Regions from separate parts of the Gottfriedia sp. S16(2024) genome, predicted to be linked through region 3. Evidence: riboswitches for the same ligand, from Rfam matches in the RefSeq annotation. Region 3 holds a riboswitch; each other region holds the start of a gene.
The links. Region 3 has a riboswitch for lysine ahead of lysA (diaminopimelate decarboxylase). Riboswitches for the same ligand answer to the same signal wherever they lie in the genome.
Positions count from the first base shown of each region.

Region 1: another riboswitch for lysine. It lies ahead of AB1282_RS00695 (aspartate kinase); the one in region 3 lies ahead of lysA (diaminopimelate decarboxylase).
Region 2: another riboswitch for lysine. It lies ahead of AB1282_RS21910 (amino acid permease); the one in region 3 lies ahead of lysA (diaminopimelate decarboxylase).

Region 1 covers NZ_JBFLUO010000001.1:104,189-111,623, forward strand. The annotation lists gene sdhA (succinate dehydrogenase flavoprotein subunit) at 1-1,266, opposite strand, end outside; gene AB1282_RS00685 (succinate dehydrogenase cytochrome b558 subunit) at 1,279-1,914, opposite strand; gene AB1282_RS00690 (YslB family protein) at 2,215-2,661, shown strand; gene AB1282_RS00695 (aspartate kinase) at 3,278-4,519, opposite strand; lysine riboswitch at 4,623-4,798, opposite strand; gene uvrC (excinuclease ABC subunit UvrC) at 4,873-6,648, opposite strand; gene AB1282_RS00705 (PepSY domain-containing protein) at 6,795-7,226, shown strand; one part of gene AB1282_RS00710 (IS3 family transposase) at 7,364-7,435, opposite strand, start outside.
Region 2 covers NZ_JBFLUO010000001.1:4,553,681-4,561,115, reverse strand. The annotation lists gene AB1282_RS21930 (YdeI/OmpD-associated family protein) at 1-444, shown strand, start outside; gene AB1282_RS21925 (hypothetical protein) at 685-1,002, opposite strand; gene AB1282_RS21920 (hypothetical protein) at 1,211-1,411, shown strand; gene pdxK (pyridoxine/pyridoxal/pyridoxamine kinase) at 1,712-2,527, opposite strand; lysine riboswitch at 2,729-2,906, shown strand; gene AB1282_RS21910 (amino acid permease) at 3,109-4,578, shown strand; gene AB1282_RS21905 (MBL fold metallo-hydrolase) at 4,760-5,452, shown strand; gene AB1282_RS21900 (TetR/AcrR family transcriptional regulator) at 5,470-6,036, shown strand; gene AB1282_RS21895 (hypothetical protein) at 6,110-6,409, opposite strand; gene AB1282_RS21890 (zinc-dependent alcohol dehydrogenase family protein) at 6,612-7,435, shown strand, end outside.
Region 3 covers NZ_JBFLUO010000001.1:1,037,013-1,044,447, forward strand. The annotation lists gene AB1282_RS04820 (C40 family peptidase) at 1-937, opposite strand, end outside; gene lysA (diaminopimelate decarboxylase) at 1,150-2,469, opposite strand; lysine riboswitch at 2,603-2,776, opposite strand; gene AB1282_RS04830 (cation diffusion facilitator family transporter) at 3,084-4,022, shown strand; gene AB1282_RS04835 (VC0807 family protein) at 4,097-4,753, opposite strand; gene AB1282_RS04840 (DinB family protein) at 4,980-5,447, opposite strand; gene AB1282_RS04845 (DoxX family protein) at 5,622-6,008, opposite strand; gene AB1282_RS04850 (TVP38/TMEM64 family protein) at 6,184-6,828, shown strand; gene AB1282_RS04855 (DUF4870 domain-containing protein) at 6,941-7,249, shown strand; gene AB1282_RS04860 (TVP38/TMEM64 family protein) at 7,368-7,435, opposite strand, start outside.

The DNA of each region.
Region 1 (7,435 bases), 930 kb from region 3:
AGAACTTGAAACATCATCTGAAGATTTAGCTAAACCATTTACGTATCTTACAGCATTTGGTCCAGCAACCATTCCACCATAAATAGCAGAAAGTAATGAGTTAGCTCCTAAACGGTTAGCTCCGTGCATTGAGTAATCACACTCACCAGCAGCAAATAAACCAGGAATTGTAGTCATTTGGTCATAGTCAACCCATAATCCACCCATTGAGTAGTGAACTGCTGGGAATATCTTCATTGGAACTTTTTTCGGATCATCACCTGTGAATTTTTCATAGATTTCGATGATTCCACCAAGTTTTACATCAAGTTCATGTGGATCTTTGTGTGAAAGATCTAAATAAACCATGTTTTCACCATTAATACCAAGCTTGTGGTCAACACATACAGAGAAAATCTCACGTGTAGCAATATCCCTTGGTACAAGGTTTCCATATGCAGGATATTTCTCTTCTAAGAAATACCATGGTTTACCATCTTTATACGTCCAAACTCGTCCACCTTCACCACGAGCACTTTCACTCATTAAACGGTTTTTATCATCTCCAGGAATTGCAGTTGGATGGATTTGAATAAATTCACCATTTGAATAAACTGCACCTTGACGATATACAGCTGCAGCAGCTGAACCAGTGTTGATAATTGAGTTTGTAGTTTTACCAAAGATAATACCAGGGCCACCAGATGCCATAATTACAGCATCCGCAGGGAAGCTTACGATTTCCATTGATGTTAAGTTTTGTCCAACAATACCACGACATACTCCTTCATCATCAACAACAACTCTTAAAAATTCCCAACCTTCATACTTTTGAACAAGACCTTCAGATTCGTAACGACGAACCTGCTCATCTAATGCGTATAATAATTGTTGACCAGTCGTAGCACCAGCAAATGCTGTACGGTGATGTTGCGTTCCACCGAAACGACGGAAGTCTAATAATCCTTCAGGCGTACGGTTGAACATTACACCCATACGGTCCATCATATGAATGATGCCAGGTGCTGCTTCTGCCATTGCCTTTACTGGTGGTTGGTTTGCTAAGAAATCTCCACCATAAATTGTATCATCAAAGTGCTCCCAAGGAGAGTCACCTTCACCTTTTGTATTTACCGCACCATTAATTCCACCTTGAGCACATACTGAATGTGATCGTTTTACGGGAACTAATGAAAATAAGTCTACTTTTGTGCCAGCTTCAGCAGCTTTAATTGTTGCCATAAGACCAGCTAATCCGCCACCGACGATAATTATTTTCCCACTCATGACTCTCTCTCCTTACAAATTCGCTAGTTGTGGATCAATGAATGCAAAGATAGCAGTTAATCCAACGAATGATAATACAACGAAAATACCTAATGTAACATATGTTGAAATACGTTGTGATCTAGGTGTTACAGTAATTCCCCAAGATACGAAGAAAGACCATAATCCATTAGCAAAGTGGAATATTGTTGAAATAACACCTACTATATAGAAAACTAACATAAATTTTGAATGAAAAATATCAGCCATCATATTATAATCAACCGTTGCTCCTAGTTGAGCAGCGATACGTGTTTGCCATACGTGCCAAGTAATAAAAATTAAAGTAATTACACCAGAAATACGTTGGAATAAATATAACCAGTTACGTAAGTATCCATAATTTTTAACATTGCTAGTTCCTGTGAACGCAATGTATAGTCCGTAAATTGCATGGTATAAAATTGGTAAGAAAATGACAAAAACTTCTAAAAAATAGCGAAATGGTAAGTTCGCCATAAATTCAGCAGCCTTGTTGAACGATGATGCTCCATTTGTCGCAAAATGATTGACAACTAAGTGCTGTGTTAAAAAGATTCCAACCGGAATAACTCCTAGCAATGAATGAAGTTTTCTAAAGAAAAACTCCCTTCCATTCTTGTTGCTCATGTAAACCCCTGCCCCCTTTAGTTTGTGCACATGAAAATTTAACTCCTCTATTATTCTAAAAAAATAGAATAAATAAGTAAGACGCATAAAAAGTCGAAATTTTTATGACATTTATCTACAACCCATTTTACTCCTGATAATATAGCAGGTCAAGAAAACGCGTACATTTTTCTTTACTGAAAAAACTTCTCATTTAAATTGGTAATCCTTGTAATCTACAAGTGTCGAATTATTGTTTTTACTATTAAATATTGTATATAATAAAAACATGTTTTTTAGGAAAGGGAGAGTTATCCGACCATGACGAACGGCATTGAAGATTTAAATATTCCGGGAAATATTTCTGGTTTTGGCTATGAGCTAATACGTAACGACTTATTGAATGATTTATTAGGAAAAGAGCAAAATGATATTTTATATTGGGCGGGTAAAATGATTGCCAGAAAATATCCTTTAGCAACCTTTGAAGAAATTATAGAATTTTTTGATCAGGCTGGTTGGGGTACTCTTACTGTAGAAGAAGAAAAGAAGCAAGAAGTTCATTTAACTCTATCTTCTGAATTAATTACATACAGAAATCAACAAAAAAAGAACGTATCCTACCAATTAGAAGCTGGATTTCTAGCGATGCAAATTCAACAGCAAATCGATGTTATAGCTGAAACGTATGAAGAGCAAAGCAAAAGAGGCGACAAAGTAAAGTTCCAAGTAAAATGGGATTTAAAGGATCCTATTACAAGGAGATAAAATTAAAATCACCACAAGGTTTAAGTCCCTTGTGGTGTTTTCATTTGAATGATTTTTTCTTGAAATATTGAATTATAAGTTCAAATACAGGTACAACTAGTTTATAAATTGAGTATTTATAAATAAATGATCAAGTTCAATTTTTACTTTAATTTAAGAATAGTTCAGTTAAGGACATGATATTATCTTTCATTTCCTACCCCTTCTCTTTCTTTTCATTACTTTGATCCTGCCTTCTAATTACCTCAAAATTCTTGTTTCTTTTAACTCCTTTAATAATAGAATTTAACAAGAATAAACATATACAAACAAAAAACAAAATGGCGAGTATTAATAGAACGAACTGTAGCACAATTTCTCCATATCCGTAGGCAATTAAACTATGCCTCATTATTAATACCTCCTTCTTTTAATTACCATTTAGCCGTTCGCCTTACTTATTTTAAATTTACAGAATCTTTATATAATTTATTCGCTTAACGAATAAAAAACCCTTTTAAGCTCCATCTCTATACTATACGGCTCAGTAACTCTGAACGTGATGAATATTGATAAAATCAATATTTCAAAGCCTATATATAAGAATTTGTACGCCTAAAAGGGTTTATTAAAATATTTAGTTTTCTACTACTACTTCTTCATTAATACGATCTAATTCATATCCTTTATGAAGAGCATGAACTGCTTCTTGTAATTTTGATTTTGGTACCACTGTTGATACTTTAATTTCAGAAGTGCTTACCATTTTTACAGGAATTTCACTTTCAGCTAAAAATTTAAACATTTTTGCAGCAACTCCTGGATTCGAAACCATTCCACTACCTACAATGGAAACTTTAGCAAGTTCACTTTCAAAATCAAATGAACGGTATCCTAAAAATTCTTTCTTCGATTCTAGAAGCGTTATTGCTTCCATCATATTTTCAGATTTGATCGAGAATGAAAGATTTACTAAGTTATCTGATGTTACACTTTGGATAATAATGTCAACATCAATACCTTCACTTGCTAGTAAAGTAAAAATTTTAGGTAATAAATCAACATGGTTATTTAAACCATTTAAAGTCATCCTTGTTACATTAGATTCGAATGCGATTCCTCTTACGACTGATTGTTGTTCCATTTGTGTTTCCTCCCCAATAAATGTACCGATTTCATCATGTTGACTTGAACGAACTTGAATAATTAAATTATAATTTTTTGCGAATTCTACTGCTCTTGGATGTAAAACTGCTGCTCCTAAAGCTGCAAGCTCTAACATTTCATCATAAGAGACATGGCTTAATTTAGATGCACTTGGTTCAACTCTTGGATCCGTAGTATAAACCCCTAATACGTCCGTATAAATATCACAACGTTCTGCATTTAAGCTCGCAGCCAATGCTACTGCTGTTGTATCTGAACCTCCACGACCTAATGTCGTAATTTCATTGTTGTCACTTAAACCTTGGAAACCAGCAACAATTACGATATATCCTTCATCAAGTAATTGTTGAATTCTTTCTGTATGAATTGTATCTATACGCGCGTTACCATGGACAGGTTCAGTTTGAATTCCAGCTTGCCAACCTGTTAGTGAAATTGCTTTAAAACCTTTTGCTTGGATTGCCATTGCTAGTAAAGAAATCGAAACTTGTTCCCCTGTAGTAAGTAACATATCTAATTCACGTTTACTGTTTTGTGGACTAATTTGAGCTGCTAAACTAACTAGTTCGTCTGTATGATGTCCCATCGCAGATACAACTGTAACTACTTGGTTTCCTTCTTTATATGATTTGGTTACTGTTTCAGCAACATGCTGAATTCGTTCAATTGAGCCTACTGAAGTACCACCGAATTTCTGAACAATAATTCCCATTTTTCTCATCCTCACCTGTTTACTTAAAAAAGAATACAAAAAAGCGCGTGAAGCAATGTTCACGCGCCTAATTTACAAAATAAAATAGACAAATCATCAACATCTCTTCAATAGCTCCCCGCATAATTATTATGCGACAGTACTACATTTCTTAAATGCAGTCCCAACAAAATGAATTGTGGATTCATTTTATTTCGGCAAAACTTCCTTTCAACTGTCCATCACAACGCCACACGTCTATGACCGCATACTCTTAAGTTTTGCACCTCTATTACGAGAGAAAATCATTTAATTTTAACTAAAATATAAATTATTTTGAAAATAGTGTCAAGATAAAATTTTTGGTAACTCTGTCACTCTTTATGGAAATGCTGATAAATCTCTTCTGCCACATTTTTGGGCATTTTAGCTGCCATTAATTCATCGACTGAAGCTTCTTTTATTTTTTTGACTGATCCAAAATGTTTAAGCAATGCTTTCTTTCTTGTACCACCAACACCAGCTATGCCATCTAAAGCAGATTGAACCATTGATTTACTATGGAGTTGACGATAGAATTCAATCGCAAATCTGTGTACTTCGTCTTGAATTCTTTGTAATAAAAAGAATTCTTGGCTTTGTCTACCAAGTTGGACAATTTGAGGTGGTTGTCCTATTAATAACTCTGAAGTGCGGTGCTTCTCATCTTTAACAAGTCCAGCTGTTGGGATGAATAAACCTAACTCATTTTGAAGTACATCTTCAACAGCAGCTAGATGTCCTTTCCCACCATCCACAATTATCAAGTTCGGTAAAGGTAAATTCTCTTTTAATGCTCTTGAATATCTTCTACGTACTACCTCACGCATTGAATCATAATCGTCGGGTCCTACAACAGTTTTGATTTTATATTTGCGGTAATCTTTTTTTGAAGGTTTACCGTCTATAAAGACAACCATAGCTGAAACAGGATTTGTTCCTTGAATATTTGAATTATCAAATGCTTCAATTCGATACGGAGTTTCAATATTTAAAATATCCCCTAGTTTTTCGATTGCTTTAACTGTTCTTTCTTCATCTCGCTCGATTAATTTAAATTTCTCTCCGAGTCCAATTTTGGCATTTTTATTTGCTAATACAACAAGTTCCTTTTTTTGGCCTCTTTTTGGTTGGAATACAGGGATTTTTAATAAATCTTTTAAAATTTCTGTATCAACTTTATCTGGTACAAAAATTTCTTTTGGTTTTATATTATGTGGTTTTTCATAAAATTGCCCAATAAATGATAGGAACTCTTCCTCTGGTTCATCGTAAATTGGAAAATATGATACATCTCGCTCAATTAATTTTCCTCTTCGAACAAAAAATACTTGAACACACATCCATCCCTTGTCAACCGCATATCCAAATACATCTCGATCTACTAAATCACTACTCATCATTTTCTGCTTTTCCATAGTAGCTTCAATTGATACAATTTGGTCTCGATACTCTTTCGCGCGCTCGAAATCTAATTGTTCAGATGCCGCAAGCATTTTTGCCTCTAACTCTTTTCGTATTTGGTCTTCCCCTCCGTTTAGAAAACGGACAATTTCAGTAACTATCTCTTGATTTTGATCATCAGTTACTTCTTTTACGCAAGGCGCAAGACATTGACCAATATGATAATATAAACAAACTTTATCTGGTATTGAAGTACATTTTCGTAATGGATATAAACGATCTAATAATTTTTTTGTTTCATTAGCGGCAGTAGCATTAGGGAATGGGCCAAAATATTTTCCTTTATCTTTTTTTACATTTCGCGTAATCAATAAGCGAGGATGTTTTTCAGCAGTTATTTTAATAAAGGGGTATGATTTATCATCCTTCAACATGATGTTATATTTCGGATCATATTTCTTAATTAAATTCATCTCTAGAATTAATGCTTCCATATTTGAAGAAGTAACAATATATTCAAAATCAGTTATCTCTTGAACTAATCGATAGGTTTTACCATCATGGGATCCCGTGAAATAAGATCTAACCCTATTTTTTAATACTTTAGCTTTTCCTACGTAAATGATCGTCCCTTGAATATCTTTCATTAAATAGCAACCAGGCTGATCTGGTAGAAGCGCTAATTTTTCTTTTAAGTGATTGTCCATTTCCTCTCACCTCTTTCGTGCAATTGTACACTAATATTATAATCCCCACATTCAAAAACTGAAAATACTTTAATGATATTAAGTAAAAATTAAGCTTTCTATTGTAACTTTAATTTCATCAAAAGAAGAAAAGGAGCAATGTCAAAATGAAAAAAGTAAGAGTAGTTCATTTTTGGATTGGTGTGATTGTTTCGGTTTTCCTACTAATCGAATCTACTACAGGTATTATTCTGTATTTCAATAAAGGTGGCGAAGAAAAAGGAAGATTTTCAATGCAAGGTCAGTTTCCATCGGGTGGTCAATTTAACGGTAACCAACAATCTCAAAATAGCGATCAAAACACAACCCAACAAAATGGACAAAGTGGTGACAATACTCAAACCCCATTTCAAAATTTTGGAAAAAGACCTGAGCAGTCTGCATTTTCAGTGAAAAGCTTACATACCGGCATAATTGGTCTAATAAGTGGTATCGGTCTTTTTATCCTTACTGGAACAGGATTAGCTTTATCTTGGATCTTGTGGAGTAATAAACGAAAAATGAGAAAAAGAAAAGAAAAAGTATCCATGGCTATTTAAAAAATAAAGAGGGTGTTCCAAAAAAGGGAAACTTTTTATGAAACCTTTCTTTTTTTTCGTACATCCTCACACTACACAAAATAAAAACCATCCAAATAATTTGTAGTGACCCCATAAAGTTAGACTGGTTACTTCAATTAGGCAGCCTGTTGGGCATGAACTCGGTATTTTACTGGGCTCATGCCTTTTAATTTTGCCTTAATTCGTTT
Region 2 (7,435 bases), 3.5 Mb from region 3:
AATAAAAATATCGTTTTAATTCATGGTTTTAAAGAATATTGTGCACTTCTGTTTCACAAAGGTGCGTTGTTAAAAGATCCAAAAGGCATTCTGATTCAACAAACAGAAAATGTACAATCAGCACGTCAGATTCGTTTCACCAATATTCAGGAAATAATTGAAATGGAAAGTGTTTTGAAGGACTATATTAAAGAAGCAATTGAAGTGGAAAAAGCAGGTTTGCAAGTAGAATTAAAAAAGACTTCAGATTATGAAGTTCCTGAAGAATTACAACTTAAATTAGATGAAAACCCGACGTTAAAAACGGCTTTTGAAGCATTAACGCCAGGACGTCAAAGAGCTTATATTTATTATTTTTCTCAACCAAAACAATCAAAAACCCGTACGTCTAGAGTTGAAAAATACATTGATCAAATTCTCGATGGCAAAGGATTAAATGATTAGTATATTTTTATTAAAACCAATAAAATTTAATATTGCTTTCAGTGAGTAGACAAAGTACAAAAAACTTGATTTTCAGACTGATTGCAAGCGCTTGTCTTTCGAGGCGCGAAGCCTGATGAGGAGCGGAGTTACCTTTACACGGTAATGAGCACCGCAGGCAGGCGAAGCAACGAAGAAAGCGAGCGTTTGTCAACAGTCTGAACGATTAAAATTGCTCTTTAATTTTAAGGTAACAAAAAATTAATTCTCTCCAATCATGCCGACTTTTTTGTTTGTCTTTGTATCTATATAGATAACGATCTTCTCTTCAGGATGATTTCCATTAAAAGTAACAGAATATAGCTTATCTTTATGATAATTTTTATTAAATATTGTAGCATTATTAGGTATGGATTCTTCTTTTTTAACGACCCCATGTTTATCACTTAACGCAGCCTGTTCATTTCTAGTTAGGCTAGAATATGCAATGCCTTGAATATTTTCTTCATTATTTTTTTCACAACCAATTACTGAAAGAAGCATAGATGTTATCATTAATATGAAAAAACTTTTTCTCATAAAATCAACTCCCTTTCTATATATAATAACATGTAATACATAAAAAAATGTTAAATCTTGGTATTTTTGCTTACTGTTCTAAAGTATTGAAAAGGTAAAAGTATATAGGAAGTTGAGTAGAAATTAATAGAAAAAATTAAACGTTTATGATCTAGTTATTTGCGAATTTTTTGAGCTGGTATTAACTATAAGGGAGGTGGGAATTCAGATGGGACAAAACAAACATGCATTACATCTTCACAAGCGTTTGCATACAAAACATAATGAACGAGTTGCTGAGTTTCATAAACAGCACGCGATTCAGATTGAAAATGGTGAAAATGGAAATGGCTTATTAGCTAAATGGGAAAGATATATTTATTTCAAAGGAAGAACTGTAATTAAGGCAATTAAGGGAATCGCTAAGTGAAAATTATGAAGATAGGGGATTGGGAAACCTTTCCCTTTTTCTTATTTTCAAAAAAAAAAGAGGTTATCTTAATACGATTAAATGAGCTGCAGATTGACTGCAAATAAAACCTGAAAATCGCAATTAAAATTGGCAAAACTGAATAAAAACTTGATAAAAATCTGCTAATTTTCTATAAAAAAGATCAATCATATCAGCTGAGATCCCCACTAGCGTCTGTACATTCCCTTTTTTACAATAAAAAAAGGGCGCCTCATTCATCAGTTAATCTGACTTATGAGACAGCCCCATTATTTGTAATCAGCCTTCACCATGTAATCGATAAGCCATGTGGTTTGTTGGACCAACGTATTGATTAATTGGGAATGAGTGACGAATTGCTTCCGTAATGAATTTCTTTGCAGTGTAGATTGCTTCCCTTGGTTCTGCTCCTTTAGCAAGCTCTGCACAAATCGCTGCAGAGTAAGTACAGCCTGCTCCGTGAGTATATGTAGTTTCAATTCTGTCAGATTCTAAGTGCTCTATTTTTTCACCGTCGAATAATACATCTATTGCATTTTCATGCTGAATTTTGCTTCCACCTTTAACTAAAACAAATTTAGCACCTAATTCATGGATTTTGCGTGCTGCTTCTTCCATTTGTTCAACAGTGCAGATTGGAGGCATTTTAGCTAATTGAGCTGCCTCAAATAAATTTGGCGTTACAACTGTTGAAAGTGGTACTAAAATTTCTCTTAATGCATCATTCGTCTCTGGATGAAGAGCTTCGTCATTTCCTTTACAAATCATAACTGGATCTACAACTACTCGATCAATATTATGTTTTTTGATTGTTTTTCCAGCTAACTCAATTATTTCAATTGAACCAAGCATACCTGTTTTCATTGCTTGAATACCAACGCCAACAACGATTGTTTCTAATTGAGCTGCAATTGTATCTATATCAATTGGAAATACTTGATGATGCCAATGATTATGAGGATCCATCGCTACTAATGTTGTAATTGCACTCATGCCATAAACATTACGTTCCTGAAACGTCTTAATATCAGCTTGTAATCCAGCTCCACCACTACTATCAGATCCCGCAAGTGTCAATGCTTTATAAATTGTCATGTGAAAAATTCCTCCTTTGAATTACATAGAATTATTATACAAAAACATATGTGCTACGTACAAGACAAGAGTATTCTGAAGCGAAAATCAAGAGATACATCTCTTAAGTTGAGTCTATTTTTGTCGAAAAACCTATTGACAAACTAGATTAATAGATTGTATATTGAGTTTATAAAAATTAATTTAATATGATCTTTATCTCGTCTGGATAGAGGCGCAGTTTTGATTAGTCGTTACTTTGAGGTTTATGGTACCTGTGAAAAGTAATAAAAGGTGAAACTGCCGAAGTAATAAATTTACCATTTAAATTTATTATTGGGCCTATTGCTGAATAAGCATAGGACTGTCACAAGATTTCTTGTGGAGGGCTATTGAAGAGATGTTGATGCTGTTTGACACATATAATTTGGGTCTTAAACACGTGAACATTGCTTCACGTGTTTTTTTGTATTTTACCAGATTTTCCAAGTCTTTACATATTGACGAAAATACTGAGTAAAATACACATCATACAACACTTTTATACCGTCCCATATTCTCGCGTAAAGATAAGATTGCAAGAATCAAGAGGAGGCAATAAGATGGGACTAACAAACCCTAAAAATGATAAAGTAGTATCGAATACTCACGATGGTTCTTTAAAAAGGGGCCTTAAAGCAAGACATTTAACGATGATTTCAATTGGTGGTTCAATTGGGACAGGTTTGTTTTTAGCTAGTGGAACTTCAATTAGTCAAGCTGGTCCGGGTGGAGCTGTTTTAGCTTACGGACTAATTGGTATTATGGTTTATTTCTTAATGACTAGTTTAGGTGAAATGGCGACGTATTTGCCAGTTTCTGGTTCATTTAGTACTTATGGATCTCGCTATGTTGATCCAGCATTTGGTTTTGCTATGGGTTGGAATTATTGGTATAACTGGGCAATCACTTTAGCTTTTGAATTATTAGCTTCAGCAATGCTGATGAAATATTGGTTCCCTCATTCTCCAGCAGTATTATGGAGTGGAATCTTTTTAGTGATTATATTAGGTTTAAATTTACTTTCAGTTAAAGGTTACGGTGAATCAGAGTTTTGGTTTTCATTAATTAAAGTTGTAACTGTAGTTGTCTTTTTAGTTGTTGGTATTGCAATGATTTTTGGCATTTTAAGTGGACATCATGCAGGTTTTAAAAACTTTACTGTTGGAGATGCTCCGTTTCATAATGGATTTTTAGGTGTATTATCAATCTTTATTGTTGCAGGTTTCTCATTCCAAGGTACAGAGTTAATTGGTGTTGCAGCAGGTGAGACAGAAAATCCAGAAAAAAATGTTCCAAAAGCAATTCGTCAAATTTTCTGGCGTATCCTTTTATTTTATGTTTTAGCTATTATCGTAATTGGTTTATTAATTCCATATACAGATCCTGATTTAATGAGAGGCGACGTGGCTGTTAGTCCATTTACTCTAGTGTTTGAAAAATTAGGTGTTGCATTTGCGGCTTCTGTTATGAATGCAGTTATTTTAACTTCAGTTTTATCTGCAGGTAATAGTGGAACTTACGCTTCGACTCGTATGTTATATACTCTAGCAGTCGAAGGAAAAGCTCCTAAATTCTTAACAAAAGTAAATAAAAATGGTGTTCCTACAAATGCTTTATATGTAACACTTGCAGTTGGTTCACTTGCTTGTTTATCTTCATTTTTCGGTGAAGGTCAAGTGTATACTTGGTTATTAAATTTATCAGGATTATCAGGTTTCCTTGCTTGGTTAGGTATTGCGATTTCTCATTACCGTTTCCGTAAGGCTTATGTTGCTCAAGGAAAGGATTTGAAAGATTTACCTTATCGTGCAAAATGGTTCCCACTAGGTCCAATCTTAGCATTTTTAGCTTGTTTATTTATTGTACTAGCTCAAAACTGGCAAGCTTTCACTGGTAATGCAATTGATTGGCAAGGTGTACTTGTTTCATACATTGGAATTCCTGTGTTTTTAATTGTTTGGCTAGGTTATAAATTTAAACACAAAACAAAAGTTGTTTCTTATAAAGAGATGGATTTATCTAGAAAATAATTTTAGTCTGAAAATCAGGTTTATAGATTTTATCTAAATGTAGCCCTTTCATCTTGGATGGAAGGGTTTTTTAGTTATTTTAACGATTTTTACATAAATTTGGAATTTTTGTTCACAAAAACTAATACCTTTAGTATTATAAAACTAAAGGTTTTAGTTTTTATTATTAGGAGGGTATAATATGAAGATTACGAAAAATAATTATCTTTATGAGTTGAGCTTTTTACCCAATTTCTTTCCTGTAAATTGTTTTTTAGTTGAAGAAGAAAACGAGCTTACATTAATTGATACAGCACTATCTTTTAGTGCGACTAAAATTATTGAAACAGCTAATCATATAGGTAAAAAAATTACAAATATCGTTTTAACACATGCTCATGGCGACCACGTAGGATCGCTTGATCAATTAAAATCACTGCTTCCTGATGCAGTCGTCTCCATTTCAAAACGAGATTCAAAATTATTAAAAGGAGACACTAGTTTAGAAGCTAGTGAGCCAAATACTCCTATAAAAGGTGGCGTTCCTAAAAATATCCAAACTATTCCGGATCGGTTATTACAGGAAGGAGACACTATTGGGTCTTTAATTGCAGTTGAGGTTCCCGGTCATACACCTGGTTCAATGGCATTTTTAGATCAACGTACAAATGCCATTATTGCTGGTGATGCTTTTTCATTAAGAGGTGGTTTTGCGATCTCTGGTCAATTAAGAATTTTATTTCCTTTTCCATCTATCGCAACATGGAATAAAGATGCTGCGCTAAATAGTGCTAAGAAAATTAGTGAATTAAAACCTACATTATTAGCAGTCGGTCATGGTACGATGTTAAGCAATCCACAAGAAGCAATTGATCGTGCCTTTAAAAAGCAGTAAGTGGAGGAGTATACGCAATGTCACCAAGAATTGGATTGAATTTTAATGAATTACTGAGAACTTCAATTAAAATTGTTGATACAGAAGGGTGGGAGGCTTTAACGATTAGTTATCTTGCAAAGAAGCTAACGATTCAACCACCATCGATTTATAATCATATTAAAAATTTGGATGAACTAAAAAATAGTGTTGCATTACATGGGATTACACAGCTTTATGAAAAACTTCGTGAATCAGTTGAAGGTAAGAATAATGAGAAGGCAATTTTTGCATTAGCTTTTGCTTATCTTGATTATGCTAGAACTCATCCAGGTTTATATAAAGCTACCTTATCTCCGTCTCAAACACCAGGAGATGAGTATCGTTTAACTGGGAATAAGATATTGAACTTAATCTATGAAGTATTGAAGCCGTATAATTTAACTGATATTGAACTTATTCATGCGGTAAGGGGTTTAAGAAGTTTGCTACATGGTTTTGTTTCGCTTGAAAAAAGTGATGGATTTGGTATAAATATTCCAATTGATGAAAGTGTACTTTTTGTATTGAAAAATTATGTAAGAAATTTGAAGCCAGATCTGTAATAATAATTAAAAGGATAGGAAGGTCTAATACCCTCCTATCCTATTTATAGAGAAAATACGTTAATATTTATAATTATGCGTTTACGCCGTCTTTGAAGTTTTTATTCCAGTTTTTATCTCCCACATGCTCAAGATCTTCAGTAGTACGTTCTAATACGTCTATTAGTAACGTCTTCATATGGTGAATATTGTTATAAAATACTTTTTCTTCTTCTAAATCTGGTTTTGCATGATGAGCTGCCTTGATTGCTGTTTCTTCGCGAAATCTTTTAACTTTTAAGTCTAACTCATCAAAGACGTGTTTTACATACTTTACAATATTTCTATGGTTTAACGTATTTCTCTCATTTAATTCCTCTAATTTGTTTACCATAGTCATTTTCCTCCATGAATTAAGATTAAAAGATTAATATTGATTATACTTAATCAACGTGAAAAAACAATATAAATTATAAATTTTTAACCATTATAATCAAAACCTTAAGATTCAATTTGAGGTCAAAAGTGTATTTTTTTCGATCTGATATATGCTACAATGACTTAAAAATATTTTCTATTTTGCATAGGAGGCTATTATGAAAGCAATTGTGATTCATCAATATGGAGATAGCTCTGAGTTTAAAAATGTTGAAATTTCAATACCGAAGCCATCTGGTCATCAAGTTTTAGTTAAGGTTTCTGCGACTAGTATTAATCCGATTGATACAAAGATTAGAAAAGGGATTGTACCAAATGCGTTCCATCCTAATTTTCCGATGATTTTACATAGTGATTTTTCTGGTGAAGTTGTTGAAGTTGGTGAAAATGTTTCACGTTTTTCAGTTGGAGATTTTGTTTTCGGTTTAAATGTCTTTACTGGTGCTCTTTCAGATTATTTTTTAATAGAAGAATCAGTAATTGCTAAAGCTCCAAAGAATTTACCAGTTCAAGAAGCAGCAACTTTACCATTAACAGCTATTACTGCATGGGAGGCACTTTTTGAAAGAGGTAATTTAAAACAAGGTGATCATATTTTAATTCATGGCGGGGCAGGTGGTGTTGGTCATCTAGCTATCCAGTTGGCGAAAGCATTTGGAGCTACTGTCACGACAACAGTTTCATCGAAAGAAAAGGCTGATTTAGTTAAAAATCTAGGTGCAGACCATGTCATTAATTACAAGGAAGAGACCGTCCAAGAATATGTTAACCGCCTAACGGATGGGCAAGGATTTGATCTTGTTTTTGATACTGTTGGCAAAGAAAACCTAGATAAATCATTTATTGCAGTTAAACCAAAAGGTACTGTTTTAGCAATCGCAGCACGTTCGACGCATGATTTAACACTTTTACATAACAAATCTTTATCTTTACATGTAATTTTTATTCTGCTTACTCAAAAAACTGAGGAAGGGCGTAAAGA
Region 3 (7,435 bases):
AATCGAAACCGCTTGGAGACGTTCCGCCAAATACATAAGGTACACCTTGGAATTGTAAAGCATAATCTACAAGTGAACCAGTTGCTACTGGACCATCATCATTTGAATCTGATTTAGGTTTTGAATCTGAATTTGAATCTGAATTTGAACTAGAATTTGAACTTGATTTCGAATCAGAATTTGAACTAGTTTTAGCAGCTGGAGTGCTAACGCTGTCATCTTCTTCATCATCGCTAGATAAAGCAGCTAGTTCAAGAGATTGTTGCTCAAGACGTTGAACTCTTTCATCTTCTTTTGCATTCTCCAGTTCTTTAACTGCTAACTTTAAGTTAGCTTCAGCTGTATTTAATGATTTTTGCTTTTCAGCTTGTGATTTAGAAAGATCACTTTGTTGCGCAACTAAATCTTCTTTTGCTGTTATTAAAGATTCTTTCTTCTGATCAACAAGTTGTTTTTCTTTTACTACTTCTGCTTGTTCAGACTTTTGTTCTTTAATGATATTTTCATCAGCTTGAAAAAGTGTTGAAATTGAGTTTACTCGATTAAAGAAATCTACGATTGAATCAGAATTAAATAAAACGTCTGTTACTAGATTAACTTTTGGTTGCTTTTGCATTGCAACTAAACGATCCTCTAATAAATCGTTACGTTTTTGAATTCTGTCTTCTAAATATGTAATTCTTGCTTTTTTATCTTTAATGATTTCTTCTGTTTCAGAAATTTCTGCTTTTTTTGCTTCTATGTTTTGCTTAGTTGTTTTAATTTGTTGATCTATTTTCTCTATCTCGTTGCTTAATTCTTTAAATTGTGATTGGAACTTATCTACTTCAGCTTGCTTTTTTTCAACTTTGCTATCAGCTAATACTGAAGCATTTGGCGCTAATGATAATACTATTGTACTTGCCATCGCCAGCACTGCTAGTTTTTTTCTTAACATTTCAGCGTTTCTCCTCTCGCTAATCTACGTAAATATTTATACCATAGATTTCCGAAGAGAGTCGCAATTGTTACAATATTGTAATATAAATGATAAATATGTCTTTATATGTCGATAAATTATCATCTTTTATTAAAGGAAACGAAATAAAACACTTCTATATTATATAGAAGTGTCAGTATTGATACAAATAACACAAAAACGTTAATTATCTATCTACGAGAGTTTTCGATGTAAACTCTGTCATTTCTAACTAAATCTTCATATGTTTCGCGACGAACTACTTCTCTTGAAACACCATCTTTCACAAACACTACTGCTGGACGACGGATACGGTTATAATTATTAGCCATTGAATACCCATAAGCACCCGTGCAAGATACAGCTAATAGATCATTGTTTTGTACAACTGGTAAGTTACAATCCCAAATTAGCATATCGCCACTTTCACAGCATTTACCAGCAATCGATACAACTTCTTTATTCTCATCATTTGCTCGATTTGCAAGCATCGCTTCGTATTTTGATCCGTATAGTGCAGGACGAATATTATCAGTCATTCCCCCATCAACAGATACATATTTACGAATTGAAGGAAGAGTTTTTGTTGAACCAATCGTATAAAGTGTTGTTCCAGCTTCACCTACAATACTACGTCCAGGTTCTAACCATAATTCTGGTAACTTGTAGTCTAGCTCTTCACATTGTTGTTTAATAATAGTAGTAATTTTTTCTATATGAATAGCAACAGCTAAAGGCTCATCTTCTGAAGTATAGCGAATACCAAAGCCTCCACCTACGTTTAATATTTCAGCTGTAAATCCTAAATCGTTTTTAAGTCCATTTAAAAAGTTCATTAATACATTGATTGCATGAACAAATCCGTCTGGTTCGAAAATTTGAGATCCTATATGTGAATGTACTCCTAATAATTTAAGGTTATTTGAATTTAATGAAACTCCCACTGCTTCATTAGCTTGACCAGACATAATATCGAATCCGAATTTAGAGTCTTCTTGGCCCGTCATTACATATTCATGTGTGTGTGCTTCAACACCTGGTGTAACACGTAATAATATTGATACTTCTTCATTACGTTGTTCAGCTAAGGCCTGTAATACTTCTAGTTCAAAGAAATTATCGACTACAAAACAACCGATTTTTGCATTTAAAGCTTCTTCAATTTCCTCAATTGTTTTGTTGTTTCCGTGAAAGTGAATTTTCTCAGCTGGATAACCTGCTTGCAAAGCTGTATATAACTCTCCACCAGAAACAACGTCTAGACAAAGACCTTCTTTTTCTATTAAGCGGGCTTGTTCAACACATAGGAACGCTTTACTCGCGTAAGCAACCTGATATTTCATTCCCGTTTCTCTTAAAGCTTCATGGAATTCCCTACATTTTGATTCAATTAATTCTTCGTCATAAATGTATAGAGGTGTACCGTAATTTTTTACTAAATCTACAGTATCACAACCTCCGATTTCTAAATGTCCTTCATTATTAATTCGACTATTACCATGTAAATACATTCGTATTCTCCCTTCAAATCAAATGTAAGATCATTCTAAGAAGCTAGCTTCAATGTATTAGTGTATTAAAAAAGACACATGAAGGATATGTTCATGTGCCTATCGCTTTTAAAAAGGACTTAGCCAATCACATCTCTTCAATAGCTCTTCACAAACACATGTGACAGTACTACATTTATTAAATGTAGTCCCAGAAATAAAATGTGTGGCAATTTATTTCTTCGGCATAGGATCCTTTCTCATTTCGTCATAGAACCCACAGTTCTCTAAAATGATACTCATATACAATGCAACCTCTACGAATAGACTGTTATTTTTTATATTAGTCTATGTATAACACAGTCTAAAAATAGATGTCAAACCATTTCTGAATAATATTGTCGATTTATATTCACTTCATACACACAGCTTTTCCTTTTCAAAATAATATCTATAATATAGAATATGTTTTATGCGAGAGAAAAGGTGATTCAAAAATGAAAAATCATTTAAATAAATATAAATTAAATCTAAAAAAAACAAACCACTAACAAACTGTTAGTGGTTTTTCTTTTTTGTTGCCTTATTACAAAACTCTTAACTGAAGTAGAAAAAATTGGACAGGGGTGAATAGATTGCGTTCAAGCAAAATAGCAGTACTTTCAATATGTAGTAACACATTCATCGTTTTATTAAAATTAATAGTCGGGATTTTTACAGGTTCCGTAGCAATTATCTCGGAAGCAATTCATTCTTTATTGGACTTAGTTGCTTCAGTCATTGCCTTTTTCTCTGTAAGGATTTCAAACAGACCACCCGATAAGGAGCATCCTTATGGTCATGGTAAGTTTGAAAATATTTCAGGTACAGTCGAAACAATCTTAATATTTGTAGCTGGTATTTGGATTATCATTGAATCTGTTGAAAAGTTACTTCATCCTACCCCAATAAAAATGCCAATTATCGGTGTATTCGTCATGTTAATTGGAGCGTTAATCAATTGGAGAGTAGGAAAAATCGTTCAAAAAGTAGGAAATGAAACTCATTCTGTTGCAATGCAATCAAACGCTTTGCATTTATTAACAGACGTTTATTCATCACTCGGAGTTGCAGTAAGTTTAATTTTAGTAAGTCTTACTGGTTGGGAATTTCTCGATGCATTGATCGGAATTGGAATCGCAATTTATATAATGAAGGAATCAATCGAACTTGGACGTAAATCGTTTACTCCCCTACTTGATACTGGGCTTTCTACAGATGAATTAAAACAAATCGAAAATGTATTAAATTCTTTTAAATCCCAATTTATCGAATACCATGACTTACGCACGAGACGTTCGGGTGCTGAGGAACATATAGATTTTCATTTAGTATTACCATCATACATGAGTATTGAAGAAGCCCATTTACTATGTGACAAAATAGAAGATGAAATAAAAAAGGTTTTAGTAGATCCTAAAATATTAATTCATGTCGAACCAGAAAATGAAAGAATACAAAAAATTGATTTCCTAAATACTTCTTCTAGAGAAGATCAGGAATTACAAGGAGTAGGAAATTCATTAAAAGGATAATTTGAAATCAGAAATTAAAAAACCCCACAAGGATTTTATACTTTGTGGGGTTCTTTCTATTGAAAGGACTTTTACTAAATAATAATTTCATCTGAAGGTTGCTCTGAGTCGTCTCCTTTTAGTTTTTGAGCTCTCATCGTAACCATTGCATAGCCGATTGCCATAATTATGCCAAAAACATATCCACCAACTGTAAAGATAATTGTACGTGAGTAATATGCTTTTAATCCATACGTATCAACCATCCACCATTGTGCAATAGCAAATAGTATATCTTTAATAATCCATGCGACAAACAAATACTGAAACACTTTAAATAGTGAAGGATGTTTATATAATTTTTTACTTTCTTCACGATCTTGCCCCTGTATTGCAGCAATATCAATCATAAAATAATATGGTAACGGCTTTCTCATAGCCATTAAAATTAAAAATACCACTACAACCCCAAAGTGATAATACACATTGTACAAAATTAAGTTTTTTGCAGAACCTAATGCCATTAAATCAACAGCAGTACTAACAGTTAATGTTGAGATAATAAAAATACCAGTAACATTAAACTGTTTAGTATACCAAAAACGAAATAAAGTATATAAAATCCCAGGAACCGTCGGTAAAAGCATCGCCCAATAGTCACTAAAATAGTGTTGTAATACTTTATATAAAACAAGCGGAAATACTAAATACAAAATTAGATCGTAAATAATTAAATTACTTTCTTTCTTCATTTATATAACCTCTTTTTTTAGGCTGTTTTCGTCATAATCGTTGCTATTTAATTGTATGATCAATGTTACTAAAAACAAAAATCAATTAGAAAGAGCCATATTTTATTTTGAATTACCACAATTTTCAAACTATCAAATTAACAAATTGTTAAACATGATTATAACAAAAAAATCTAAGAGCATAAACTCCTAGATTTAGTGTGTGGACAAAAGCGAAAAATTAACTCTATTGGCCAAGTGACTTTTTTAAACCATTAATTAATCCGGCATGTAGCCCTTCATGGAAAATGTTAAAGCTAATCATGTCTCGAACAGTCTTAATTTCAAAACTACCTAGCTTAATCTCTTTTAGAATACTTTCATCTAAACGTCCTTCATATGTAGAAATAACTTGTTCAACTTGTTGTTCTAATAATGTAACAATTTCCTCATATGATGGTGGCTCCTCTTGCCAGTCACTTGGTTTAGTCCCACCTTTGAAAAAGTCAATGAATTCCTTTGAAAGATGACCAGCATCACCAGTGTTAGCATAAAGTAATTGCTCATATGCCCCTAGTACATGACCAGCATTCCAAAGAATATTATTATTGAATCCTGCTGGTACTACATCTACAACTTCTTTTGAAACAGAACTAAGAACTTTCAAAGTATAAACCCTTGTAAACCTAAGTTGTTCAAAAATAGCATCTGCCATCTTGATCCCTCCAATTAATGTCATTATTAATAATATCGTATCATGAATGAGAGAGATTTTTCATGAAAAAGATTTTATCTCTCTATATACAGATAAGCGTTTTAGAGAAACAAAAAAGAAGCCTCAATAGATGAGACTTCCTCCATTCCTATTATATGCAAATCTATCAATCTCTTAAAATAAAACCATTGTTCCTGGACCAGTGAGCAATAACCCTACTGCAGCTGCAATAATTAATAGGTTAAACTCAAATCCGTTTGAAGTATTCCAGAATCCGTTCTTTATATGCACCTTTATTACCGCTATTGCCATTACTACAATTATTAACCATGCACCTATTTCTGTATATACACCAGCCGCTACAAAGAATCCACCTACAATTTCTGCCGCTCCCGTTATAAAAGCAAAAAATGCACCAGGTTTGATTCCAATCGACTCTAGCCATTGTCCAGTTCCTTTAATACCGTAACCACCAAACCAACCAAATACTTTCTGCACCCCGTGACCTAATAAAATAATACCTAAAACTAGTCTAATAACTAATAGGCCTTCATCAAGCATATCTCCACCTCAATTCTCTTTAATTTGAGATATTTAGTGCATAATTATTTTTATTCATTTTTTGACATGTTTATGACCTTTATTATTAATTTTTAAAAATGAATCAGTTTTCTTGTATTTGAGGAATAGAATACTATAACAGAAGATTTTCTAACGTAAAAGGAGAGCATAAATCATGAAAAAAGTCGTACCACTAACTATAATCGGCTTTTGGATTTTAATGCTACTACTCGCTATTCGATATCATTTATTTCATTTATCATTGCAAGATATAAAACATTTTATTGCTAATTCTTCTATCAATCCGATGCTATTATTTGTCGCTATTTTCTGTGCAAGAATCTTTCTATTTATTCCTAGCTCTGTATTAATTGTAGTAGGTAGCTTGTTTTTTCACCCGTTTGAAACCATTCTCTTATCATTAATCGGAATGGCTATCACAGAAACAATTATTTACCTATTAAGTAAAAGTATTTTAAGTGACTCGATCCAGCAATTCATGGAGAATAAATATCCATCTCTATTTGAAGAGATAATTTTGAACAGAAAGAGATACTTATTCTTAACAGTTGCAACTCCCCTAGCGCCGACAGATGGCGCATGCTTTATCGCAGCCTCAACTAATATGAAATACTTGTCCTATATAGCAATTGTTTTTGCTGGTAATATCCCGATTGCAGTTCTTTATACTTTATACGGAAATTTCTTGCTTGGCTCGCCATGGATTACAATCTGTATAACCGCTACTATCTTAGTTGGATTTTTCATTTACATTTCTTTAAAAAAGAGACAAAAAAAGGATACACATTACTCAGCCTAAACTTTTTCAATTTAAATATTTTCAAAAATTATTAATAAATAAATCGATTTTTATATATAAATTAAACTATACTAAGATTAATTAAAATTCTTTAAGAAATCGAGGTAAAAAGATGGAAACAAATAAGATTTTGTCCTCATTATGTTATTTCAGTGTATTCTTCGCACCTTTCTTATTCCCTATAATTGTTTATTTTGTCGCAAAGGATCACCATCTAAAATCGCATTCTAAACGAGCTCTTTTTTCACATATACTCCCATTTCTAACAATTATTATTTTGGCGGTTATTTCTCTTTTCACTTTTAATACTTTTGGTGATGGTGCAGGCTTTGCTCTTATTGGTGGATTTGTTTTAGCATTCATTGTTAATTTAATTGTCTTTATATGGAATATTGTTCAAGGTATTAAAGTTTTAATGTAAATCGTCTTTTTTTCTACATTATTTCTCAGGAAATTTTTAATTTCGACAAAAGCAATTTAATACTTACTTAATGAGTAAAAAGGCAATGTAAGGTTTAACCATTACATTGCCTTTTTTATTATTCACTTTGAGCTACGTAAACTTCTTTTGAATTAGTTCGTTTAATTGATTTCTTAATCATAAATG